Puniceicoccus vermicola: one gene and its partner. The protein of the gene in region 2 binds, or shares a complex with, the protein of the main gene of each other region. Links are inferred from orthologs where the notes say so. Each region holds a gene or a part of one and is shown on either strand. Other genes may lie near its edges. The genes, in order: carA and carB.

Region 1 (3,283 bases), on a different replicon or contig from region 2:
GTCACAGGGTTGATCTCGATGGTCGACGTGATCGTGGCCGCCGAAGATGTCACTCGAGGCAAGCCCGCTCCCGACTGTTTCCTCTTGGCTGCGGAGCAGCTCGGAGTCGATCCCTTGCGGTGCCTTGTCTTCGAGGATGGCAAAGCGGGTCTCAAGGCCGCGGGGATCTGCGGTATGGCCACCGTCGAGGTGGACGCGCGCCGTGGCGCTGCTCTGCACGTCTGATCCAGAGAGGACATCTCTCACTCCGTAGAGGTTTGATTGACCCGATCGGGGCAGCTTGATTGTCTGCGAGGCAAGATGAGTCGGTTCTTCGCAATTTCATTCTCCTTTCTGGCAACGGTCCTCATCGTATTGGCAGCCGGGCCGACCGAGAAAGACGTTCGGGAGTATTTGGATCAGTATTTGGGAGCTTGGAGAGGGGAAGTCTCAGTCGAGAACTCCAGTGGCGAAGTGATCCGGACCTTTCCGCTCGCGGCCGAGTATTGGAAGTCCGGAGATGTGTTGAAGGGGCTTACCGCTTTCGAAGTTGGGGGCGAAATGACCTTCATTGAGTCGGAAAACTACTTTCGCAACGGCCTCCTCTTTGCCGATGTCACTCAACAGGGGGAGACGGTGACCTACCGGGGATATCTTCGTGAGGAGTCGCTGGATTGGGTGCCCTACGACGTGGATTTGAATACTGAGCGGCTGATGAAGGAATGGTTTTCCGAAGAGAACGGAGAAACCATCCTTCGCGTGGTAGGGGAGGAGTTGCTCCATTCCGACAAAGGGACCGGCAAAGTGATCCTCAAGGCCAAGATGATTCGTCAGTAGATCCTATCGGGTAAAGTTTTGCCCGCTTTCGTTTGCCGTTCCGGCAAAATGCCAAAATTTCATTGCCAAACTTCAGACAGCTGTCGATTCTGGTCGGGATGAAAAAAATCGCCCTGTTGTTGTCTGCCTTCTGCTTAGTTGCCTTATCCGGATGCAATACCGGACCGACTACCGCTCAGCGTGAAAATATGCTCGAGCCGAACGATAATTATAACTTCTTCGGAATCGTAAAGTCGGAGCAAGGTACCTTTAAGCATCCTTCGCTCACCACCGCCGGAGTGTCCGTCGATGAAGTCACCACTCGCGATAACTACAGTGGTGACAGCGTGACCCTCCTCTGGGGCCTGATCACGCTGCGCGACTATTAATTTTTCTCAGCTTTCGCCCTCTTGGGCGAAAGCTGCTACCATTTGGTAAAACTTCTCGAAGTTCCCCGTCCCGTCATTCGGGCCGGGGCCTGCTTCGGGATGGTATTGGACGGAGAAGACCGGGCGATCCTTCAATCGGAGTCCGGCGACCGTCTTATCGTTGAGATTGATTTCACTCACGATGGCCCGATCTGCGATGGAATCGGGTTCGGAGGCAAATCCATGGTTCTGGGCCGTGATGACGACTTGGCCCGTCTCCAGATTTTTGACCGGCTGATTTCCGCCGCGGTGACCAAACTTCAGCTTAAAGGTTTTCCCTCCGATGGCATGGGTGATCACTTGGTGACCAAAGCAGATCCCGAAGACCGGATATTGATCAATGAGGCTCCGAACCGTTTCGTGGGCGTAGGTGACCGCTGCGGGGTCTCCGGGGCCGTTGGTTAGGAACACGCCATCGGGATTGAAGGCTTCGATCTCCTCGGCCGAGCAAGTTGCAGGGAAGACTGTGACGTCAAACCCATGGTCATAGAGATGCTTGAGCATCGAGTCTTTGGAGCCGTAGTCGATGGCGGCGATCCGGAAACGCTTCCGCGGTTCCCGAATCTTGCCGAGATGGGTGCCAATGACGGTAAACGGGGTGCAGCTTTCGGCGGTCCCCTCAAAAAGTGTTTCTTCTTTGCGAGTAACGTCCTTGACGAAGTCGACTCCTACGAGGCCAGCCCATTCGCGGGCGCGCTTTACGGCTTCTTCGCCGGAAATGCCTTCCGTTGAAAGGCAGCTTTTCATGGCGCCGGAAGTGCGCAGCTTCTTGGTGATGGCGCGGGTGTCGACCCCGCTGATCCCAGGGATGCCATTCTCGTTCAGGTAGTCGGGGAGGCTCTGGGTCGAGCGCCAGTTGCTGGCGACCGGGCTAATTTCGCGGACCACGAAACCGCTGGCTTGCGGGTGGGCTGACTCAATGTCGTCGATATTGACCCCGTAATTGCCAATTTGGGGAGCTGTCATCGTGACGATTTGGCTGAAGTAGGAGGGATCCGTGAGGATTTCCTGATAGCCCGTCATGCTCGTATTAAAGACGGCCTCACCGACCACTGTTTTCTTGGCGCCGAAAGCAACGCCGTAAAAACAGCTTCCGTCCTCGAGGGCAAAAACCGCTGGTTCGTATTCCATATTTGTCTTTGTGATCGGTTGAAGTGTCGGGCGCAAAGAAAAAACCTGCGGATTCTCGTGGGATTTGTGCTTCACAGAGATTTGTCTCCGAAATAGAGCAAAAGAGGGAAAACGTTCACCCCTTTGACTTTCAGGTGAACCCCCGTACTCTCTTTAGTTTCCCAACTGAAAGTTAGAAAGAATTTTTATGTATCCAGACGATCGCCGTGATAATTGGTACAAGGGCCAGGGCTACTGGTCCGACGTCCCAGAGGAAAAGTGGAAGAGTTGGCGCTGGCAGCTGCAGAACCGGATCACTTCGGTAGAGCAGCTCGAGAAGTATATCGACCTCACCCCCGAAGAGAAAGCGGGTACTCGGTTTGCCGAATTCAAGCTCTCTCTCGCCATCACCCCTTACTTTTTTAACTTAATCGATCCGAAAGATCCGAACTGCCCCGTTCGGCTCCAGATGATCCCGCGTGCCGGCGAAACGCGCACCGCACCCGAAGAGCTTCTCGATCCGGTCGGGGAGGAGTCCACTATGCCGGTCGAAGGTCTGGTCCACCGTTATCCGGATCGGGTTCTGTTTTTGGTGACGGATCGTTGCGCTTCGTATTGCCGCTACTGCACGCGGAGTCGCCTCGTCTCCAATGCCCAGGATTACAATTTTCACCCGAGCTTCGAAGCGGGGCTCGAGTATATTGAGAATCACCCGGAAGTACGGGACGTCTTGCTCAGTGGAGGAGACCCACTGCTTCTAAACGATACGAAGCTAGATTACCTTCTTGGTCGTTTGCGGGCGATTCCGCATGTGGAGTTCATCCGTATCGGCAGTCGTATCCCGGTTTTTCTTCCACAGCGGATCAATGACAAGTTCTGTGAGGTGCTCAAGAAGCATGGGCCGATCTGGATGAGTATCCACGTCAATCATCCGAAGGAATGTACGGAAG
Region 2 (4,115 bases):
GATTGGAGAGGATGCAGGCGACCTCTCCATGAAATTCGCCGGCCTGTGCCCGGAGGAGAACGTCGTGGAAACAGTGTGGGATTTTCGAAACGAAGAGAGCGATCCGGGGAACGACATCGGAGCGGCTGACTTGCACCTTCATTCCGAGTTCGCGGGTGGCGAAATCGGCGAAGGCATTGCCTTCGGCCTCACACTTTTCCGGCGAATCGCTGTTGGTTGGGACCCACTCGACCCTCTGAAAGAAGATGTGCTCCTCCGGGTCCTGGTGCTGGTCGGCGTGGAGGATGTTGCCTCCCCGCTCGAAGATCCAGCCGGAGACCCGTGCAACGATCCCCGGACGGTCGGGACCGGAGAGGAGGGCAATGAGCCGAATTTTGCTCATTGGCTCTTCTTGGCGTGGTCGAGTCGGGTGAGTTCGACAAACTCCTGAATCGACCGGACCTCGACGTCTTTCCCGCGGAGGGCACGAATTCCCTGAACGGCGGCGGCAGCTCCGGAGAGAGTCGTCATGATGCAGATGCGATGGAGAATCGCTTCTCGGCGGATCACACCTTCGTCTTTGCGTGGCATCATTCCCATGGGGGTGTTGATGATCATCTGAATCTCATTGTTCTTGATGAGGTCCGACACATTTGGACGGCCCCCGTCGCTGATCTTCTCGATCGCGGTAACTTCGAAGCCTTGCTCCTTTAGGTAGTTGGCTGTGCCGCGGGTGGCGACGATCTTGAACCCGAGGTCGATGAATTCGCGAACGATATCCAGGCAGCGTGGTTTGTCTTCCGGTTTGACCGAGATGAAAACATTGCCCTTCTGCGGGAGGGAAGGTTGGACTGCCATCTGGGTCTTTGCGAAGGCGATTCCGAGGTCCTCGTCGATTCCCATGACTTCCCCGGTGCTTCGCATTTCCGGAGTGAGCACGATCGGCGCTCCGAGGAAACGGGCGAAGGGGAAGACGGATTCCTTGATCGCGTAGTAGGGAGGGATGACTTCTTTGGTGAAGCCCAGGTCCTTGAGTTTCTCGCCGGCCATGACGCGGGCGGCATACTTTGCGAGGGGAACGCCCGTGGCCTTACTGACGAAGGGAACGGTGCGGGAGGCTCGTGGGTTTACCTCGAGGAGGTAGACCTCGCGGTCCTTGATGGCGAACTGGATATTCATCAGTCCGATGACGCCCAGCGATTTGGCGAGCGAATGAGTGGCAGTGCGCATCTCATCGATCATTTCCTTGTCGAGGGTGTGCGGTGGGAGGACCATGGCGGCATCACCCGAGTGGACGCCTGCGTACTCGATGTGCTCCAGCATTCCGCCGATGACGGTGGTTTCGCCATCGCTAATGCAGTCAACGTCGACCTCGATCGCATCCTCGAGGAATTTGTCGAGGAGGACGGGCTTGCCCGGAGCGGCGTCGAAGGCTTCGCGGACGACAGACTTCAGCTCCGCCATGTTGTAGACGATGAACATTCCGCGACCGCCGAGAACGAAGGAAGGCCGGAGGAGAACGGGGAATCCGATCTGGCCAGCCATTTCGTAGGCCTCCTCAGGGGAGATGGCGGTGTTGTTGATCGGTTGCTTCAGGCCGGTCTTTTCCAGAATGGCTTTGAAGCGGCGCCGGTCTTCGGCGAGGTCAATGTTGTCGGGCGAGGTGCCGATGATTTTAACCCCGTGTGCCTTGAGGTCGGTCGCCAAGTTCAACGGAGTTTGCCCGCCGAATTGGACGATCACACCGTCGCATTGTTCTTGGGAATAGATTTCGAGAACGTCCTCCAGGGTGAGCGGCTCGAAATAAAGTCGGTCCGAGGTGTCGTAGTCGGTCGAGACGGTCTCTGGATTGGAGTTGACCATGATGGTCTCATAACCCGCTTCGCGGAGAGCGAAGGAGGCGTGAACACAGCAGTAGTCGAACTCGATTCCCTGGCCGATTCGGTTGGGCCCGCCGCCGAGAATCATGATCTTCTTGCGGTCGGAGGGAACAATCTCGTTCTCGTCTCCGTAGGAAGAGTAGTAGTAGGGCGTGTAGGCTTCGAACTCAGCCGCACAGGTGTCGACGAGGCGATAGGTCGTGTTGACGCCAAATTCTGCACGCTTCTTACGGACGGTCTGGCGAGTCGTTTCACAGAGGCGGGAAATCTGTTGATCAGAAAATCCCATTTCCTTGGCCCGGCGTAGTTGGAGGGCGTCGAGACTGTCGAGAGGCGTCGAGCGGAGGAATTCCTCCATATCGCAGATTTCCTTCAACTGGTGAAGGAACCAGACGTCGATGAACGTGATTTGATGGATTTCTTCGATCGAGAAGCCGTTGCGCAAGGCATTGCGGACGTGGAAAGCCCGGGTGCAGGTTGCGCGGGCCAGACCGGCGCGAATCTCCTCGTGGTCACTGGTATTCCAGCGGTCGTCGGCATAGCCCTCGACCCCGATCTCCATCGAGCGGAAGGCTTTCTGAAAAGATTCCTTGAAGGTGCGTCCGATTGCCATAGCTTCCCCGACGGATTTCATCGAGGAGGTTAGGGTGTCGTCGGCGCCGGGGAACTTTTCGAAGGTGAAGCGTGGAATCTTCGTCACCACGTAGTCGATGCTCGGCTCGAAGGAGGCCGGCGTCTGGCGGGTGATGTCATTCGCCAGCTCGTCGAGGCTATAGCCCACGGCGAGTTTCGCGGCGATCTTGGCGATCGGGAAACCAGTCGCTTTGGAAGCCAGAGCAGAACTGCGGGAAACCCGGGGGTTCATCTCGATCACGACCATGCGGCCATTGGACGGATCCACGGCAAACTGGATGTTGCTGCCGCCGGTTTCGACGCCGACCTCGCGGATGCAGGCGAACGAAGCGTCGCGCATCAGCTGGTATTCCTTGTCGGTCAAAGTCATGGCCGGAGCCACCGTGATCGAGTCACCAGTGTGGACGCCCATGGGGTCGAAGTTTTCGATCGAGCAAATGACGACGCACTGGTCCTTGTGGTCGCGCATGACCTCCATCTCATACTCTTTCCAGCCCAGGAGGCATTCTTCGATGAGAATCTCGTGGACGGGGGAGAGCTCGAGACCGTTGGTCACAATGTCGACGAATTCTTCGCGGTTGTAGGCGATGCCACCCCCGCTTCCACCGAGGGTATAGCTCGGACGAATGATGAGGGGGAAATTTCCGATCTCGGCGGCGGCCTCTTCGGCACCTTGAAGGCTGGAGACGGTCTTGGACCGGGCAACATCGAGACCGATCTTGAGCATCGCTTCCTTGAAGAGCTCGCGGTCTTCACCCTTTTCGATGGCGGCAAAGTTGGCGCCGATGAGCTGAACGTTGTAGCGGTCAAGGATTCCCAGACGCGAGAGGTCCATCGAAAGGTTGAGCCCAGTCTGACCTCCCAACGTGGGGAGGAGGGCATCCGGACGCTCCTTGGCGATGATCTTCTCCAGAATCTCCGGGATCAGCGGCTCGATGTAGGTCACATCGGCGAACTCGGGGTCGGTCATAATCGTCGCGGGGTTGCTGTTGACCAAGATCACTCGGTATCCCTCCTCGCGAAGGGCTTTACAGGCTTGCGCGCCGCTGTAATCGAATTCACAGGCCTGACCGATAACAATCGGGCCGGATCCAACAATCAGGATGGTTTTTAAATCCTCTCTTTTTGGCATTTGGGGAGAAGATGAAGGATCGGCAACGACGTATGAAGCAAAATCTTCCGAATCTGGGCCTCCTTCGGTCGATTTTCAGAAGGAATCGACATTCCTTGGCGAATCAGAGGGGTTTGCGCGGCAAATTTTGATAGATTCTGGGGCGCACTTGAAGGTCGGTGAAAAATGCGAAAGGTTATTCTTATGAAAAAAGTAGCGATATTTGGGGCTAGCGGAAAAATTGGACGGATCTTGTCCGAAAAGCTTGCTGCCGATCAGGAATGGGAACCGCTCGCCGTAATTCGGGACGAATTGCAGGTTGATTCGTTTGCCACGAGCGGCATCGGAACAGTGCTTGGTGATTTGGAAGGTGATTTTGCCGCCGCGCTGGAAGATGTGGATGCGGTGGTGTTTACGGCGGGATCCGGAGCCCACACGGGAAAGGACAAAACCCTTCTCATCGATCTTTGGGGGGCGGTGCGAGTGATCCGGGAGTGCGTGAAATCCGGTCC

Evidence for each region.
Region 1: the proteins of carB (region 2) and carA are in contact, whole or in part, in a solved structure (PDB 1KEE), measured with the Escherichia coli proteins. The link is inferred for Puniceicoccus vermicola from one-to-one orthologs.

Annotation. Positions count from the first base shown.
Region 1 is NZ_JACHVA010000019.1:40,039-43,321, reverse strand. The notes cover bases 273-3,236. They hold carA (glutamine-hydrolyzing carbamoyl-phosphate synthase small subunit), read right to left. Parts: upstream 2,355-3,236; coding sequence 1,191-2,354; downstream 273-1,190. Other genes in these bases: H5P30_RS01560 (KamA family radical SAM protein), read left to right, coding at 2,542-3,236; H5P30_RS01570 (hypothetical protein), read left to right, coding at 879-1,184; H5P30_RS01575 (hypothetical protein), read left to right, coding at 301-816. In the rest of the region: H5P30_RS01580 (HAD family hydrolase), read left to right, coding at 1-225; more of H5P30_RS01560, read left to right, coding at 3,237-3,283. UniProt on the Escherichia coli protein: Small subunit of the glutamine-dependent carbamoyl phosphate synthetase (CPSase).
Region 2 is NZ_JACHVA010000004.1:1,523-5,637, reverse strand. What follows is about bases 179-3,974. They hold carB (carbamoyl-phosphate synthase large subunit), read right to left. Parts: upstream 3,625-3,974; coding sequence 379-3,624; downstream 179-378. Other genes in these bases: H5P30_RS00085 (SDR family oxidoreductase), read left to right, coding at 3,808-3,974; purU (formyltetrahydrofolate deformylase), read right to left, coding at 179-382. Outside these bases: more of purU, read right to left, coding at 1-178; more of H5P30_RS00085, read left to right, coding at 3,975-4,115. UniProt on the Escherichia coli protein: Large subunit of the glutamine-dependent carbamoyl phosphate synthetase (CPSase).